2 regions of the Thermanaeromonas sp. C210 genome follow, and region 2 is predicted to be linked to the other one. Evidence: riboswitches for the same ligand, from Rfam matches in the RefSeq annotation. Region 2 holds a riboswitch; the other holds the start of a gene.
What was found. Region 2 has a riboswitch for molybdenum cofactor ahead of modA (molybdate ABC transporter substrate-binding protein). Riboswitches for the same ligand answer to the same signal wherever they lie in the genome.
Positions count from the first base shown of each region.

Region 1: linked by a shared signal. The riboswitch ahead of TAMC210_RS11215 (ABC transporter substrate-binding protein) and the one ahead of modA (molybdate ABC transporter substrate-binding protein) in region 2 are both predicted to bind molybdenum cofactor.

Region 1 covers NZ_BLWF01000004.1:183,825-193,074, forward strand. The annotation lists gene TAMC210_RS11205 (MFS transporter) at 1-322, shown strand, start outside; gene TAMC210_RS11210 (SPL family radical SAM protein) at 451-1,236, shown strand; molybdenum cofactor riboswitch at 1,393-1,528, shown strand; gene TAMC210_RS11215 (ABC transporter substrate-binding protein) at 1,762-2,799, shown strand; gene TAMC210_RS11220 (ABC transporter permease) at 2,862-3,563, shown strand; gene TAMC210_RS11225 (DNA-methyltransferase) at 3,913-4,623, opposite strand; gene TAMC210_RS11230 (aldehyde ferredoxin oxidoreductase family protein) at 4,725-6,620, opposite strand; gene thiS (sulfur carrier protein ThiS) at 6,643-6,870, opposite strand; gene TAMC210_RS11240 (NAD(P)/FAD-dependent oxidoreductase) at 6,947-8,200, opposite strand; gene TAMC210_RS11245 (aldehyde ferredoxin oxidoreductase family protein) at 8,208-9,250, opposite strand, start outside.
Region 2 covers NZ_BLWF01000002.1:470,080-479,329, reverse strand. The annotation lists gene TAMC210_RS06460 (L,D-transpeptidase family protein) at 1-868, opposite strand, end outside; gene TAMC210_RS06455 (DMT family transporter) at 995-1,426, shown strand; gene TAMC210_RS06450 (sigma-70 family RNA polymerase sigma factor) at 1,719-2,114, opposite strand; gene TAMC210_RS06445 (helix-turn-helix domain-containing protein) at 2,253-2,516, opposite strand; cyclic di-GMP riboswitch class I at 2,585-2,674, opposite strand; gene TAMC210_RS06440 (hypothetical protein) at 2,972-3,256, shown strand; molybdenum cofactor riboswitch at 3,403-3,560, shown strand; gene modA (molybdate ABC transporter substrate-binding protein) at 3,629-4,513, shown strand; gene TAMC210_RS06430 (ABC transporter permease) at 4,532-5,323, shown strand; gene TAMC210_RS06425 (ABC transporter ATP-binding protein) at 5,323-6,465, shown strand; tRNA gene TAMC210_RS06420 (tRNA-Met) at 6,666-6,742, shown strand; tRNA gene TAMC210_RS06415 (tRNA-Glu) at 6,757-6,831, shown strand; partial or broken gene TAMC210_RS13925 (hypothetical protein) at 6,997-7,182, shown strand; gene TAMC210_RS06400 (DUF4231 domain-containing protein) at 7,356-7,826, opposite strand; gene TAMC210_RS06395 (hypothetical protein) at 7,861-8,037, opposite strand; gene TAMC210_RS06390 (SpoIIE family protein phosphatase) at 8,811-9,250, shown strand, end outside.

The DNA of each region.
Region 1 (9,250 bases), on a different contig from region 2:
GGTACATCAAGTAATACTATGGGGTTCCGTGATTTACTTCTTTATGCTCGGTTCCTGGGGGGTACTCTACGCCTACACCCCCGAAATGTATCCTGCCGCCGTGCGGGCCACCGGGTCGGGCTGGGCGTCCTTCTGTGGTCGTATAGGGGCGGTCCTCGCTCCCTACGCCGTCGGCGCGGTACTTTCTTCCCTGGGACAGGCCACCGCCTACCCGGTAATTTTTGCCCTGATAGCTGCCGTTTGCCTCGTAACTTCCCTGGCCATGATTATACTGGGCATTGAAACGAAAGGCAAAACCTGGGAAGAATTGGCCCGGCTTTAGCTGGGCAGACCTATGTAAATAGATTCGTTGTGGCGCCCTCCAGGGGTAAAGGAAAAGGCGATTGCCGGTTGCCAATCCCGCCGACAGAGTAAAACCTTAGGCTTTTGCGGAAATGGAGACCGCCGGCCATGCTTAAATTATATGAAACCTCATGTCAGAGCGCCCTGAACCGCTCCCGCATCCCCGGCATGGACTACTGCCTTAACCCCTATACCGGCTGCAGCCACGGATGCATTTATTGCTACGCCAGCTGCATGACGCGCTTCTGTGGCGGCCGGGAAAAATGGGGCTCCTTCGTAGGCGTCAAGAGGAACTTTGTCGAGGTCTTGGCCCGCCAGCTGCGCCGGCCCAAGACGGGGAGCGTCATGCTGGCCAGCGTTACCGACGCATACCAGCCCATCGAGAAAAAGTACGGCCTGACGCGAAGTTGTTTGGAACTACTAACCCGAAGCAGGCTGCAGGTATCCATCCTCACCAAGTCCGACCTGGTCATTAGGGATATAGACCTCTTGAGGACCATGCCCTCCGCCGAAGTAGGCTTTACCATTACCACTTTGAATGACCGACTGGCCGGGCTACTGGAGCCCGGTGCCTCCCCTCCTTCCCGGCGCCTCAAAGCCCTGGAAAAGCTCGCCGGGTCCGGCATCAAAACCTGGGTTTTTGTTGCTCCGGTGATACCCGGGCTGACGGATGTTCCTGAAAACTTGGCCTCCCTAATAAAGGCGGCCCGGGCGGCAGGTGCCCTGGAGGTGGACTTCGATCCGCTTAACTTTTATCCTTCAGCCGTGGCCGGCATTAGGCACCTTATGGCTCGGTACTGGCCCGGCAGTAGGACTGCTTTTGAGCATGCCTGCCGCGACCCGGCGGCTTACCGGCAGCGGCTGCGGGCTCTAATCAGGCAACTCAATAAATAACCGCCGCCGGCGCCGGTTCTGGCCCCCTGCTCCTTGCCTGCGGGAAGCCCGGACCAACCGCGTTGGTAAATTATGGATGTACCATATCCAAAGGAAATTCGGCGGTTAAAGGGTGGATGTCGGCAGGAATTTTTGAACATATGTAGAAATAAACTCGACAAGAAGCCTCTCCGAGCCGGTTAACCTAAAGGGCAACCCATGGTTAGTCGGCCTGGGTTTTCCAAGCCCACGGGGTATATCTGGAAACGGGTATGCCTTCCGAGGTTTGAAAAGGAGGTGGCTCAGTTAGGGTTATTTTGGGTGTCTTCTTACTAGCCCCACCTCCTAGCGGTGGGGCATTATTTTTGGGGCCCAAACCCGCGGGCCGGAGGCGGGTAACATGTGCCCTCTCGGGCGGGCCAAGCCGGGTCGCAGGCCTTTCCCTGATCCGCAGGTTAAAGTTGTTATGCTCTAGACCCGCTCCGGCCATTGTCGACCTTAACAGTCAAAGCCTCGACTCATTTCAAAAGGGGGAGGAAAATCCTTATGGGAAACTTTTTTAGGACCAAAAGTATACTGGCTATCGGGGTGCTTGTGGTCTTACTGCTGGTCTCTGGGGGTTGCGGCCGCCTAGGCCCAGCGGAAACGGAAAAGAAACAGGAAGAAGCTACAGAAGTTACAGTGGCCGTAGAATATACCGACCATGCGGCCGGGTTTTACGTGGCTCAGGAGAAGGGTTGGTTTGAAGAAGCCGGTCTTAAAGTCCGCAGTTGCAACGTGTACGCCACCGGTACGGCCTTGGCCGCAGCCCTTACCAAAGGAGATATCGATGTAGCCTATATCTGTCTGGTTCCTGCGCTGACCGCTTATGCTCACGGCGGCGTATCCTTAAGAATCGTAGCCGGTACGCACAAAAACGGCTATGCACTGGTTTCGAACCAGGCTCGAGTACGGGAAATAGAGGGCCTGGAAAAAGAAGGAATTAAAATAGCTAATATGCAGCCGGGTTCGACCACCGATTTGCTTTTTGTTTTTCTTCTGAGGCAGAAGGGGTTAAATGAAGCCAAAATACTAGGCCGTACCGCCCGCATGAACCCGTCCAAGCAACTCTTAGCCTTGCAGACAGGCCAGGTAGACGCCATTTTTGTCCCCGAACACTTTGCGACCATGGCCGGCAGTCTACCGGGCATGGGGGTGCTGGCCACAAGTCAAGAGATCTGGCCGGACATGCAGGGTAGCGTGCTCGTGGTCACCGAGAGGCTGCTTAAAAAGGACCCCCAGGCGGTAGAAAAGCTTAAAGCCGTAAATGCTCGCGCTCTCGATTATATCAACCGGCATCCGGAAGAGGCTGCCAACATAGTAGCCGCTCGCCTGAACGAATACCAGTCGGTGGTGAAGAACGAAATGGCTACCCCCGAAGCTTCCCTGGAGGTGACGCCGGAAATAGTACGTCAATCCATGGCCAACCTGCGTTATACCCCGGACCTGGAACCGGGGGAAATCCAGAAGGTAATTGACCTAATGGAGTCCCTAGGCTATCTGAATACTCCGGTACGGGCAGAAGACCTTTGGCCTAAATCATGAACTGGGGAATGGTGAGCAAGATGCAATCATGGCCTAAGGCCTTAAACGGGTTGCCTTTGATATTGGTCGCCATAGCCTGGGAAGCAGGCGGGCGTCTGGCCGACACCCCCCTTGTTCCCCCTTTGAGCAGCGTATTGAGGGCTTTAGGACAGATGCTTTTGCAAGGTATACTGGTTGAGAACCTGGCCTTTTCCTTAACTCGGGTGGCATTGGGGTTTTTGGCAGGGAGTATTGTGGGGTTGTCCATGGGCATTTTGATGGGTTGGAGTGAATTTGCCTATAGATTCTTTAGCCCGCTGTTCAGCCTCCTGTATCCTATTCCGACCCTGGGCTGGATGCCCCTCCTCATGCTCTGGGTTGGTTTAAACGAAACGCTGCCGGTGACCATAATTTTCATCTGCACCTTCATCCCCGTCCTGTACAACACCACAACCGGTATAAAGTCGGTAGACAGGCAGTATATCATCGCCGCCCGGACCCTGGGAGCCCCGCCTCTCATGGTGCTGCGCAGAGTCGTGCTCCCCATGGCCCTGCCTCAAATCTTTACCGGCCTCCGTTTGGAAGCCGGGATGGCCTGGCGCACAGTAGCAGTCGCCGAGATGATAGCCATTCCTACCGGCATAGGTGCCCTGCTGATAAAGGCGGAAAGCCTTATTCGGGTGGACATAATCATGGCCTGCCTCCTCGTCATCGCCTGCATCAGCCTGGGTTGTGAAAAAATGTTCTGTTGGCTGGAAAACAAATTTACGTCAGGGTGGAGGTAAAGCCGAACGCGAACCCCGGCTCTACCGCCCGCAGTCCCGAAACCACGGCCACGCCCTAGTTAAACCTAGGCCGGTCAGGCGCATTGTAGTGCTGGGGGCTATTATATTTATATTATCAGGCGACGATCCACCTCAAGCCTGGCGCTGTTTCTGGCAGCCAGTGCGCCGCGTAGCCTCCAACTCGAAGACACCGGGGGTTCCTGTGAAGTAAAAAAGGCAGCCTTTGAAGGCTGCCGATGTCGTGAGAAATTGCGGCCATTCCATGAGCCAAACCTCCTCCCCGGCAGTATCCCCTGCCGGGGCAGGTAGCCCGGCAGACCGGCTATTCCGGGAGGGCATTGAAGACCACCTAATCCCGTGCAGGCGGCGTACCGTAAACCAGGTCGGCCCCCAGAAACTTGCGGCCCGCAAGCTTGCACGCTTCCAGCACGGAATAACTACCGGCTGCCGGGTCCAGCACCACATCCCCCGGGTTGGTCACCGCCTCTATCAGGCGCTTCTGTAAGCCTACCGGCTTGCAGTGGGGATGCGCGCCGACCACCCTTTCTTCCCACACGTCGGGAATATCATGAACCGCCCAAATACCTTTAGCCCGAATAGGCCTCTTCTGAATGACCACCAGGTACTCGCACTGCCTTCGCGTCCGATACCCCATTCCCATCTTCTGCTTATTCCATACGATCATATCCACTACCTGCAAGTCCCGGGGAAGCCAACCGGAAACTCCCTCACAAAGGTGGAACTTATCTACCCAGAGAAACAGGTGGCCGCTGGGAATGAGGACCCTGCTTATCTCCTGGATAAATTCCCTTATAGTTTCCTCGCTCATCTGGGGCAGCATAGAACGCCGCATACCCCTGCTTACGCCTTCGTTGCCGTAGGCCAACTTGTCGAGCACGCCCCGGTACTGCGGATCAAGGAAGACACAGGGAACTGAACTGTCGTGAACGGCCCTTAAAAGTTCCCTGCCGTCGCACCGGTTCCGATAGTCATACCTGTAACTCTTGTCGCGCAAACCGTCAGTAAACGTTTCTGTACGCCTCGCGTTGGAAAAAACCAGAGACACCTGACCGTCACCCTCCATGGCAAAAGAGCCGGGGCGCGCGCATCCCCGTCAGCCTTCAACCCTTTTAATTTCAGCGGCAACCCGTATAGATACTGTTAATCATTTCTAGGCAGATCCTTGATCAGGTCCTCTAGACCAAGTTCTTTCAGGCGGGCCGGGGTGGGAATGCCTTCTTTGGTCCACCCGCCCAGGGTGTAGTATTCGTCCAGCATGGTATCGAGGTCAACGGTCAGGCCTTGGTAAAGGAGTTCTGCCTCCTGGGGAGAAACCCTTTCAATATCTTCAGGGTGAACGTATACATCTAAGGGTTCCTTTAAAAAGCGCGGCGGGAGGTAATCGTCTTTGCGGCCCAAACCGTGACGCACATTATACATCCGCTCCAGATTTACTATCCGCTGTCCGGCCAGTAAAATCTCTTCATCTTTAATAGGTATCCCTAAGGCCCGCAATCCCTTCGCCAGATCATAGGGAGACAAGGCATAAGTTTCGGTGAAACTAAATTTGCATATTCCTAAGGCATCCGCCAGGGCATTACAAGCCTCGGTAAAGCGGACCATGTGGGCCTTGAACTTCTCAGAAGTTACCTGCATGAGTTCGGGCCCGCACTCAGGCAACCACTCCTCGGCTACATCTGTTTTTCCGGCCAAATCAATAATGGGCAAAGCATAAAGATGATCTGCTCCCCGATTACCAGTAGCATGGGCCAACCCGAAGGCTTTTAAAACCCGGCCTTCTTGGCGCGGGACCTCTACTCCCTTAACATGCAGCGCAAAATCACGGCTTGAACTCCCGAGCTTCATGCTAGCCCCTTTAACTCCCTCGGCAAGAAGCTCTCCCAGCCCTTCGCGGTAAGCTATATCCCTAATGAGTCCCAGGATAGTTTCCGGGTCCCCCCAGGCCAGGCTATATTTTTCCGCCTGCAGCAGCCCTTTTTCCCTGGCTTCCATGGCAAAAGAAATAACCATACCGGTGGAAATAGTATCCAACCCCAGTTCGTTACATAATTTATTAGCATGGATGACCACTTCTATATTGTCATTCCACAAGTTGGAACCCAAGGCATTGGTGGTCTCGTACTCAGGCCCTTCCGCTTCCGGGGTCTTGAAGGGGCCTTCTGGAACACAAGTTATGCGTGAACATCTAATGGGGCAGGCAAAACAGCCCTGGGTGCGGACTGTGTAACGGGCTACAGCTTGAGCATCAATATTTTTACCGCCCGGGAACTGTCCCCAGCGGTGGTTCTTGGAAGGCATGTCGCCTATTTTGTTTTTCGAAGCAATCAGCACCACCGTGCCCCATTGGCGGTACGCCCGGCTACCGGGATGTTCGCGTACCCGGGCCATGGCCTCCCGCGCCGTGGCCACAAATGCAGGAGGAAAGGAAAGTTTCTGAGAGCCTTTTACCACCAAAGCCTTTAAGTTTTTGGAACCCATGACCGCCCCCATGCCGGTGCGGGCGGCAGCCCGGGCATAATCGTTAATAACGGCCGCAAAGTATACCAGATTTTCCCCGGCGGGCCCTATGGAAGCCACCCGGCTTCCCGGATATCTCTGGCGAAGGATAGTTTCAGTTTCGGCGGTGGTTTTTCCCCACAGCTCCCCGGCCGGCAGGATGTCGATCTGCCCATCCAGGAGGGACAAGTATACCGGTTCAGACGCCTTACCGGTAATAACTACCAGATCATAGCCTGCTTTTCTCAATTCAGGACCGAAGAAGCCCGAACTGTTGCCATAACCATAGGCTCCCGTGGCCGGGGATTTGGCGGTGACAGTATAGCGAGCCCCACACGGCCAAGGAGTACCCGTAAAAGGGCCCACCGAAAAGATCAAAAGATTGCGGGGATCAAAGGGAGAAATGTCCGGACCTACGTGGTCATAAAGGATCCTCGCCGCTATCCCCCGGCTTCCCAAATACTTGCCAGTATATTCCTGGGGAACTTCTTCTACCCGGATTTGCCGGGTGGTAAGGTCTACCCATGCCATTTTTCCCATTATCCCAATCCCCTTCCTAAAATTAGCCTCCCACTACGGCGTTGAAAATCTCCACCCTGTCCCCGTCTTCTACCAGAGTCCTATCCCATTCTTCCTGCGGAACCCGCCTGCCGTTTAAACTTAAGCCTAACACATTGGCTAAGGTGGGGTCCTGCAAGAAAGGAAATTGAGAGGACAGAAGTTTAAGCAATGAAGAAATGCTTTGCGGGGAGGGGATATCCAGCTTATATTTACCAGTCTTAAACAACACCTGCCATGAACCGAAAAAAGAAACTTCTACCCCACTAAGGTAGCCCTCCCTTTATGACCTCTTAAATATAAACCCTTTAAGCCTCTCGGCACCAGGGGGCCACCTGGAGCCGGTAGGCGCTGAAATTATAGATTTTCCTCCCCAGCTCCCGCCGCAGGAAATGGGCCGGCTTTTGTTCGGCTATTAACCACCGGTAATGTCCTATGCTCCTTATATCCCCTACTATCACGGCTCCCACCAAGAATTCCTCGCGGAAAACCAGCTTGTGGTAATAACCCTCACGGTTTACCACCACCTCCTCCTCGTCCCCGTCCAGCGGCCGGACACGGCCCACCGATGCGGCCTGAAGGCCCAAAAAGGAAGCGGCGTTTACCCTCGTCCCCGGGCGGCAGGCTACGCGCTGCCCCGCCATGTTAAGACCTGCAGCCTCACCCTGAAATACGGCATTGGGCCACATGGCGTTAACACTGCCCTGCTGCCGGACGGGATCGTAAGCTTCGGCCACATCCCCGGCTGCATAAATCCCCTCCCGGCTGGTCTCTTGATAGGGGTTCACTACTATCCCCTGGTTCACGTGCAGACCAGCTCCTTGAGCCAGCTCAAGGTTAGGACGTACACCTTTAGCTACTATGGCCAGCCTTGCAGCTATCTCTTGCCCGTCCTCTAAGTAAACGGCCTCTAATTCTCCTTCACCCTCATAAGCCCTAAGATCACAACCCAGCCTTATCGTTACGCCGGCGTCTGCCATACGTCTTTGGATAATGCCGGCCGCTCTTTCATCCAGCATCTGGGAAAGAACTTGGGGCGATTTAACTATTAGAGTTGCTTCCCCTCCCCGCCCTATTAGCGCCTCAGTAACCTTAAGACTCACCAGGCCACCGCCTACAACAACTACCGGCAACCCCGGCGTATCTTCGATCCTTTTCGCTACTTCTAAGGCGTCGGCCAAAGTTCGCATACCGGTAATCCCCCGCAAACCGCTACCCGGCACGGAAGGCAGTTGGGGCGAAGCCCCCGTAGCTAAGAGCAGGCGATCAAAGGTAAGCACAGCCCCCTTTTCTAAATAAGCCTCGTGGTTTGCCGGATCTATCTGCACCACCTTTTGCCCCAAAACAGCCTTGATCTGAAACTCCTCGTAAAAGCCCGGCGGCCGCATTAATATGTTTTCTGGCCTCGCCTTGCCGGCCAAGACATTGGTGATAAAAATCCTGGAATAAGCCGGATAAGGCTCGTCGGAGACGATGGTGATCTCTCCCTTAGTGTCTATCTTCCGGATGGCTTCGGCCGCCGTCACCCCTGCCGCACTGTTGCCGATAATAAGGTACCGCATTCCTAACTCACTCACTTCGATCCGGCTTCATGTCTTCCCGGGAATAAATCAACTTTTCGCGTCCGATCCGGTCTACAGCATCCTTGAGGTCCAATTCCTCCAGTTTCTTGATAGTCGGGTATCCAGTACGGGGATCCCAATTCCGCAGGTAATAATACTCCTCAAGCATAGGCTCCAGCCTACACACCAATCCTTTAGCCGCCGCAGAGGGGTTGGGCTCTTCCAGAAATCTACGGGGTAAAGTATCGTCTTTGCGGCTGATGCCGCACAAAACATTGTAGCAGCGCTGGAGGTTGTATATCCTTTCCCCTATTTTCTTTAAACCCTGTACCTCTATCTCCAGCCCGGTAGCATAGCGGATGGCCCTGGCCATATCCTCCCAGTAAATCTCGGCCAGGACAAAAGTGCCTCCCGATTTGCAGTTTCCGGCGCTGTCTACCACTGCTGCAAAGTCTTCCCCATCCTTAACTAAAAACCCTTTATGTTTGATACTGCGCGGGTCTGCCATATCCGGTAAGTATTCCTTACCATACCGGCGCTCCGCTTCGGCAGGATAACCGGTCTCGTCAATAGTGGGAAAACCCTTGAGGTGGTCGGCCCCGCGGTTGGAGGTAACATGGGCCAGGCCCATGGACTGCTGAGCCCTTCCGTCCTGGGCTGCTATCTCCTGGCCCTTCACATGCATGGCATAGTATTCTGCGCCGCGGCCTATCTTCTCGGCAGCCCTCTTTACTCCTTCGGCCAGGAGGTCCCCAAAGCCCTGGCGGTAAGCTATCATGTTAAGGAGCTTAAAAACCGTTTCCATATTGCCCCAGGAAAGATCCATCCCCTCTACTTCGCCGTGGCTCAGTATCCCCTTTTCCCATAACTCCATAGCAAAGGAAATAGCCCGGCTGGCCGATATTACGTCCAGGCCCAATCTATCCGCCATATCGTTGGCCTTAAGGATCGAAGCAAGGTCCCGGTTTAATATATTAGCGCCGAAGCCGTTCAGGGTCTCGTATTCTACACTCCGGCAGGCAAGCCCCCGATACTCTCCTTCTTTTATCT
Region 2 (9,250 bases):
GCGATATGGTTCCCGGTTTTAAGGGCCCCGTGGGCGGTACCAGGGGGCCCTTTACTATGACCGGGGTTCCTACGGATATCCAGGGGAAGATTTCTTCTACATGTTCGTTTAGCATGCGGAAGCAGCCGGCGGAAGCGGGCCAGCCTACGGACCAGGGGCGATTAGTACCGTGGATGCCGTAGTTCCCCCACGGCACGTTAAGGCCCATCCAGCGGGTGCCGAAGGGACCCCCGCTCTCGTAAGACTTATCCACAATCTTCCACTCCCCCACCGGCGAGGGCGAAGTATACTTGCCTATGGCCACGGGATACTGGCGGAATACCCGGCCGTCTACCAGGAGATAAAGGTACAATTGGTCGGTGTCCACCAGGATCTGGATCTTGCTGCCCGGCGGGGGGCCTTCCCCGGCTTCCCGGGCTACAGGTTGGACCCTGTTACTTAAGGCCTGGTAAGTTGCAGTGTCCACCTCTCCGGAAGGGAGGAGGCCGTGGGCCCGCTGGAGATTGATCACCGCCCGCTGGGTGATACGGTCGTAGACGCCGGTGGGCGGTCCAAAGTAAAAGCCCATCCGGGACAGTACATACTGGAGTTCGGCTACATCCTGCCCCTTAAGGGGCGGGTCGGTCAACATGAGGGTGCGGTTTTCGCCTTCACAGCCGCACGGGGAATGGGCCTGTACAGCCCCGGGGTAAGAAAGGGTAAGGGCTAAGAGAAGAGCGGTGAAAAGGGGTAAGACCTGCACCTTGCTTCTCCTTCCCATGGGATTATGCCACTCGTAACTTACTCCTGCCTGCTGGGGGCTTTGGCCCCAAGGTCCTGACTCATATTTTTCCCGCAGATAGCCCTTTTCCATGTATATGGTCCGCAACTTGCCCTTCCCGTAAAAGGCCGCCTGCCCTGGTGGCCCATGGCGCAAGGTTGACGCCGGGCGGGGTATACTAAGAAAGGGTTATATAGCCTCAAAGCCGATTCTTTGTGGCAAAGGAGCAATAACATGTTCCTCGCCCTGATCATTGCCCTCGTGGCCGGGGTGGCCATGGCCGTTCAAGGTTCCCTAAATGCAGCCCTGGCCAAAATTACCGGCCTCCTCCAGGCCACCCTCGTGGTCCACCTTACGGCTACCATAGCGACTGCCCTTTTACTTCTTTGGCCCCTTAGCCCCGGCAGTTTAGGTAAAATTACCCAGACCCCCTGGTATTTGCTCCTCGGGGGTCTTATCGGGGTGCTCATCACCTACGGCGTAATGGCCAGCATATCCCGGGCCGGAGCGGCCCTGGCCACCACCGCCATCATTGTGGGACAGGTAACCATGGCCCTGATCATCGACCACCTGGGGCTCTTCGGCCTCAACAAAATCCCCTTTACCTGGTGGAAGGCCCTGGGCCTGGTTCTATTGGCGGCCGGAGCGCGCCTGATGTTGAATTAGGCCGAGCAGAGAGCTGGTTTACAACGGCCGTGGCCGTATGGCGCCTTGAGCGACAACTTCCGGCTAGCTTAGCCTATCCGGAATGCCTTTGGCCAACGCCGTAGCGCGCCGCATGATTGGAGGGCTACAGGAGAACAAAATGTATAAAAATGCGTGAAGAATTAGCCAGGAGACAAAAATATGAGAATAGTTGCATAGGATATGGAGAAATATACAGAGCCATTATGGTGTGCCTGCATTTATCTGGGGGGCTACGACCCTGTAACCTTTGGCTCTCGAAGAGCTGCGTGTCTCAAGTGCCTACTGGCTGGTCGGGTCCGTCGGGGACCAAATGCTTCCTAAGCCTGTTCAAGGCGCGTACTTTAATCCGGTGCACTGCCGGTTGGGAAATCCCTAGTTTTTTGGCCACTTCATATTCCGTGGCTCCGTTTAAGACGGTAGCGATAATAACTCTCTGCTGTTGGGGTGTAAGCACCGAAAGGGCTTCTTCGAGGAACAGAGTGTCCTCTACTTCGGCCAGGGTGTCGGCAGGAGAAGCAAGGGCGTCAACCATTTCCCTTTCCTCTTCTTCGGATTCTTGATTCACAGGTTTATTAAGGATTAGCAGCTCGTGCTTTCTTAAGTATTTCTGCTTTCTTGCCAGCCTGGTGGCCTCGTGGCATAGACCGGTTAAGAGCCAGGCTGCCACTTGAGCATCTTCAAAGTCGAGTTTGGCCGGATTCAGGCTTAGGGGGACATAGTTCTGCGCCTCCTTTTAACCTACATATCTCGTTACAATAATTAAAGAGAAGGAGAAGAGGCTGTTAATACCCCCCATACCCAACTGTCAAGATGATTTTCCGCGATTATTCTTTTCTGAAAAGTATTGCTCTAGTTCGCTCCTTCCCCACGGGGTTTTGGGCTTGTATCGGCGAACGGCGTCTACTATCCAGGCTACCAAGTCAGAGCGTGCTTCCTCATAATCATAACCTAGGCGGCGGCTGTATTTCTTAATTACCGGGCTAAAGCGCTGAATCAGCTCGGCGAGGGCTTCTTGGTCACCAGCTTGGGCCTTCATAATTAACTCCCGTAGTTTAACCTTTCTCGACATGAAGTTTTGCCCTCCCCAGAAGACAAAAAAGTCTGCCCCAAAGATGAGGGCAGGTTTAATGGGCTTCAAGTGGCAGCCAGGCTGTCATAGTACCAGTTGGTACTTTAGACCCTATGGCTTTGCGTCCTCACCTTTCGGTAAGTTTGCCTTTGGCACTCGAACTATTAGGTTGTGGGGAGCAAATATATCCTTCTTCTGTAGTTACGCATCCATTATATACTAGAAGTCAGGATATGGCAATTGGTTACTGATCTGGAATAATAAGCATACTGGTGCGTCGATCAATTGGGGACAGGCTGGCGTCCCGGTTTCGGGTTTGGAAGGAAGGGCCTCCGGACGACTGGGTTATTAAAAGGGGCAGTTCTTCCCTCTTTAGGGAGTAGAAGGTACCGAGCCTTAGGAATTTCACTCGAGAGCCCGAGGCCGGCTCAGTTTACATGGAAGGGGGGAAAGCCATGGAGGGCTTATTTACCTACGCCGATCTCGCTACCTTATCCGGAGCCGCTATGGCTACTTTATTGGTGGTGGAGTTTCTCAAGAATATTGGAAGGTTAAAGGGATGGTCGATGCGCGGCCTAATTCTAACCGTCGCCTTAACACTTATTATAATAACGAACCTGGCTACAGGTAATTTCTCGTTCAGAGATATCCCGCTATATTTGTTAAACGGCCTGTTAGTCGCCGTTTCCGCCACCGGAAGCCGACAGATGTTCGGTTCGAAAATAGGCACCCGGACATGAAGCCCGTGTCCCGTGTCAAGAGCCGGCAAAAACGCGGGTACCCGGGTATGCGACCTGCAAATACGAGTTTAGGGGCGCACCACCGGGCATCCTTGACGGGCTGGATACGATAGGGTATGATAAGAACGTGGAAGTAGCCGACAAAATTTGATATCTTTCTCCGAGCCGGTTGAGCCTAAGGACGAGCCCTTAAGCAAGGGTCAGATCTATGGCCAGCCGGCCTGGGCTAAAATATAGCCCACGGGGTATGCCGGGAAACGGGCATGCCTCCCCTTGCTCGGAAAGGAGAAAGGTTTGGACCACGCGGAACAGACCCCGGCATCCTTTGCGAGCCGGGGTTATCTTTTAGGAAGATTGAGGGGGAGGATAACCTTGAGCGGCAGGCGGCACTTCTTATGGATGCTGGCGGCGGTGGTAATGGCCATGGCAATGGCGAGCGCCCTGCTGGGCGGCTGCGCCGGCCGCCCGGAAAGGGGAGGGGAAGGGGTGGCTACCGCCCGGGAGATCAGGGTGTTTGCCGGGTCGGCCAGCAAGCCTCCCCTGGAAGAGATCGCGGCCAGGTTCGAAGCCAGGACGGGCACCAGGGTGACTCTCACCTTCGGCGGGTCGGGCGCGGTCCTGAGCCAGATGAAATTGAGCAAGCAGGGGGATATTTACCTGCCGGGTTCCTCGGATTTCATGGAGCTGGCCAAAAAGGAAGGGGTAGTGCTGCCGGAAACCGAGAGGATCGTGGTCTACCTGGTCCCCGCTATCAACGTTCCTAAAGGCAATCCCCAAGGCATTCAGGGCCTAGAAGATCTGGCCAAACCCGGCGTAAAGGTAGGTATGGCCCGGCCGGACACGGTCTGTGTGGGCCTTTACGGAGCGGAGATTTTGGAAAAGGCCGGCTTGGATTCCGAAGTGAAGGAAAACATCGTTACTTATGTGGAAAGCTGCGAAAAGGTGGCCAACCTGGTGGCCCTGGGACAGGTGGACGCCGTGCTGGGCTGGGAAGTATTTGCTTCCTGGAATCCGGATAAAATCGAAACCATCTACCTGCCCCCGGAGAAGGTGTCCAGGATCGGCTACATCCCGGTGGCCGTTTCCAGCTATTCCACCCAGAGGGATTTGGCCCAGCAGTTCATCGATTATCTTACTTCTGAAGAAGGCAAGGCTGTCTTTAAAAAATGGGGCTACCTGACCACCGAGGAGGAAGCCCGCCGGCTGGCTCCCCAGGCCCCCGTGGGCGGGGAGTACCGCCTCCAAAACCCCTGGTAAAGGGGCAAGGGAACCGTGATGAAGAAAAAGGATGCTTTCAACCTGGCCACTACAGGCCTTTTGGGAATCGTCCTGGCCTACTTCTTACTCTTGTTTTTGGCCCAGATACCGTATGTTAGGCCTGATATTCTACTGGAGAGCTTGCAGGACAAGGAGATACAGTTCGCCCTCGGCCTCTCCCTTAAAACATCCCTGGTGTCCGCCTCCCTGGCCGTAATCCTGGGCACGCCCGTGGCCTATCTGTTATCCCGCCGTCCTTTCCGGGGGAAAATCCTGGTGGACACCGTACTGGACCTGCCGACGGGAGTTTCCCCCATCGCCCTGGGCGCCCTCCTGTTGATTTTTTTCAACCAACCCGTCGGCCTGTGGATCCAGCAGCACCTAATCCCCGTCGTTTTCACCCCGGCGGGTATCATCGTGGCCCAGACGACCATAACCCTGGCCCTGGCCATACGGTTGATCAAAGCCGTCTTCGATTCCATCGATACCCATTATGAGCTGACGGCCCGCCTTCTGGGCGAAAGCAGCGGGGGAGCCTTTTGGCGGGTTACCCTGCCCATGGCCCGGCAGGGGATTCTCTCCGCCTTTATCCTGTCCTGGGCCCGGGCTCTGGGAGAATTCGGGGCTACCGTCACCCTGGCCGGGGCCACCAAATTCAAAACCGAAACCCTGCCCATCGCCATCTACCTGAACCTGGCCAGCGCCAATATAGAAAAGGCCGTGGTCCTGATATGGATCCTGTTGTTGGTTTCCTTTCTGGTGTTACTTTCGCTGCGCTATCTCGATAATGAGAGGAGAGCGGCCTTTTAATGCTGTACCTGTCCGGTGTGGAAGTGCAAGTCCCGGGGTTCCGGCTGCAAGATATATCCTTTAGAGTGGAGCGGGGCCGGTGCCTGGTCATCGTAGGCCCTTCGGGTTCGGGTAAAACCCTGCTCTTGGACACCATCTGCGGGGTCCACGCCGTAAAAAAGGGTTCCATTATCCTGGAGGATCGCGATATAACCCGGGCCCGGCCGGAGGAAAGGAAAATTGGCTATCTGCCGCAGAATTTGGCCCTGTTTCCCCATTTGTCGGTCATGGATAACATCCTCTTCGGTGCCAGGGCCCGGAAAATGCCCCTCGACCGGGCCCGGGACAGGGCCCGGAAGCTGGCCGGGCTCCTCCAGATCGAACACTTGCTCGAAAGGAAATCCCCCCTTCATTTGAGCGGCGGGGAGAAGCAGCGGGTGGCCCTCGCCCGGGCCCTGCTGGTGGAACCCTCGGTTATCCTGCTGGACGAGCCCTTTTCCGCCCTGGACAGCTTTATACGGCGCAAGCTAGTCCTTTATCTTAGAGAAGTATTCAACAAGCTGGGGACCACCGTCATTCACGTTACCCACGACCTCCAAGAGGCCTTCCTGCTGGCCGATCACCTGGGCGTCATGCTGGGGGGGAAGCTTCACCAGGTCGGGACGCCGGAAGAAGTGTACTACCGGCCGGCCACTCTGGGAGTGGCGCGGCTGTTTGCCGGGCGCAACGTATTTAGGGGCCTCATAACGGATATCGAGCCCGGTGTGTCCCTGGTGGCCCGCACCCCCCGCGGTTTTGTGTGTGAACTGCCCTGGAGGGAGGGGCTGGGAGCAGGACAGCAGGTGGTCTTCGGCCTGAGCCCCCGGGAAGTGGTCATCATCCGGGAGGGGAAGCCCCTGCGGCCCAAGGTGCAGGCCAATGTCTTTCCGGCCCGGATATCCAGCCTTTTTGACGGTTACGGCAGTTACCTGGTGTTCCTCACCCTGGACGGTTCGGGAGAAACTGTGGAACTGGAGATACCCAGCTATGTCTTCCGCGATATGGGGCTGGCGGCCGGGGCGGAGGTACAGGTTTCCCTCAAGAAGGATTCCCTGTGGGTCCTGCCGGATGAGCCGGACGGCGGCGGGTCTTGGGAGGAGGAGCCGGCGCCCGGAGGCTCCTAGCCGCCCCGCGTGGCCGGGTTCGCGTATCGTGCGTGGACGGTGTAAGTGAAGGCGTGCTACAAGGGGGCCCGAGGGCGCCGGGGCGCTCCAGGTCTAAAGAGGCCTTTACAGGCGCCCGGCCCCTTTGGATTGGGGGCCTTGGCCGTGGTTTTGGACCCTTGACAACGGGGCCGGTTTTAGGCATAATAATAAGCGCGGGTGGCGGTGTAGCTCAGCTGGTCAGAGCAAGCGGTTCATACCCGCTGTGTCGTAGGTTCGAGTCCTACCACCGCTACCATTTTTATGGCTTATGGCCCGTTAGTCAAGGGGTTAAGACACCGGTCTTTCAAGCCGGGATCGGGGGTTCGAATCCCCCACGGGTCACCAAACCTCAAGAAACCTGGTTTTTCAACGCCTGAAGCCTGCTTGGCGAATCCGGTGACGCCAAGCAGGCTTATTTTATGGCTAAAATCGGCTATTTACGTCTGTATCCAATAGCTATGGGCGACGGCCTCCCGTTCTGTGTTATACTATAAGTTAAGGAGGATAACCATGAACAAGCGCAAGTTCCGCAAGAAACCGGTTGTCGTCGAAGCCTACCAAACTGACAGAAAGATAGTCGTCCAGGCTACGGAGGGCCCACTTCTGGCTTCTCCGGGCGACTGGATCATAACGGGCGTAGACGGCAAGCAGTACCCATGCAAGCCTGATATATTTGAGAAGACTTACGAACCAGTTAACGGCACGGGCCAATACCGTAGGAAGCCTGTGATAATAGAAGCATTTCAAACGCCTAAGGAGTTAGTTATTATCACTTTGGAAGGCCCTCTCCGGGCTGAGCCCGGAGACTGGATCATTACCGGGGTCACCGGTGAACAGTACCCATGCAAACCGTCCATTTTTGAGAAAATTTACGAGCCGGTGGATGAAGACCTATCCAGCACCGCCCTTTGGGGCACCGAAACCTTTTGACGGTGTACCTGCGCCCATGCGATGTTCTCGCGGGCCATGATGCTCTCGACCCTATCAACTAGCAAGGAGAACGGGTTCTCTGTCTCGGTGTATATGCCGCTTCTGGTTAAGTACAGGTGCTTTTCACGCTTGAGAGCCTCGCACACAGAACGGTACTCTATCCAGTTTTCATGGAAGTTATAGAGGCCGTGCACCGCCGAGATAACCGCCACGGCGGAGCCAGCCGTCGCTATCGCCACTTTTATGAACCAATGATAGGTAACGAAAGCAACCAATACCGGCACAGATGCTGCTAAGACGAACTCGGCCGTCTTAAGCCGCTTGTACCATTTTTGGTTCCACATGCTTTTCTTGTCGTACCACTCTATTTGGTCGTCCAGACGTTTAGCGATGTATTCTTCTTCCGTCACGCTAAACACCCCCAAGGAGGGGTTTTGAAAAACCCTAAAGATAGGAGGCATTCCCTATACAGTCAGGTTTACTCCGCTCCTCGACGTCCAGCACCGCAGTTTTGCCGAGCATCGCCCCTTCGCCCAGGAGATAGTCTTGGCCGAAGGGCAGCCCCCGGAATAGGCCGGGGAAAGCCTTCTGCAAGATATCAAGATATGTTAAGGTGATCATTAACCTAGCCAGTTGGGACTAGAGCATTTTTCCATATCATATTGCCCAGTGGGGCACTACTAATTCCTAATCTTATCTGCAGCTTCTTTTTGTTGAAGTCCAGCAGCTTCTCTAGCATTTCTCGGTCTATCGCCTATGATTTCTCGATACATCTTTTATCACCCCCACTTGTAAAGTTGCTCTCCTCTCAATATTATTAGATTTACAATTGCCTGTAAAGTAAATTGAAAAACTGCAATCCAACGAGCTAAATTAACTAAGCGTCTTTGACCTGTTGGATGGGGCAACTCCAGTTGGTGGGCATATACGGTGACCTTCTGCCATGGCATCCTTGCCCATGGGCCGGTCTTGGACATCCTATCCTCGCCGCCTCCGTTTTCGGCCGAAGCTCAAGGTCGGCCAGCCGCGAAGGCTCGCTCCCTTTGAAGTCCCCCCAGGACCCTCCTCGCAAAAAGTGGGATGCGCCAGGGCCGGGTATGAGCCCGGATTTTTTATTGCCTTTTATCCCCGCCGGGGAAACTGGGCTCCGTGCTCTTAATTTGCCGTGACCGGCCGAAAAAGGGGAGGATTGTCGGACGCGGGCTCCTGTACGGGAGGGGATCCCTTTTCCTTCGGGCCCAGTTTAAGTCGGCGGCCCTCTCGCGGAGGGGGTGTGCCTTCCCCGCCCCCTTTCGTGTCGAAATGTTGTTCCTCCTCCTTCCCTCGAGGCGACAAGAATTGCCCCCCTGCCTGGGATATAATTTTTACCAGAAATGTAAGGGGTGGTGTATCTATTGGCCGAGAGTTCGCAGCGCTTGTCGAGGGTTGCGGTGGGCGGGTGGCTGGGCAGCCTGGGCCTTTTGGGGGCCACTTTCCTCCTAACCCGCGCCACCCTGCTGGGGGAGCTTATGCCCTTCGGTCCGGGAATCCTCATCGCCCTGGCGGGGCGCCGGCCCCGCCTCCTGTGGCCGGCGGTGCTAACGGCCGGGGCGGGCCTGTACGGCGTGGCAGCGGGTATAGAGGCCTACCTCCGCCTAGCCGTCTTTGTCGCCCTGGGGATCGCCCTTTCCCTGCCCCAGGCCCGCCGCCTGGAAAGGGGGATAGCCGTAGCGGCCCTGGGTACGGCCGTGATCATTTTAATCCGCGGCCTTGGACAGGCTTTCCTGGGCCCCTCCTTTTACGGCTGGGTCCTGCTCCTCTTTGAGGCGGTCCTGGCCGGCGGCCTGGCCCTGGC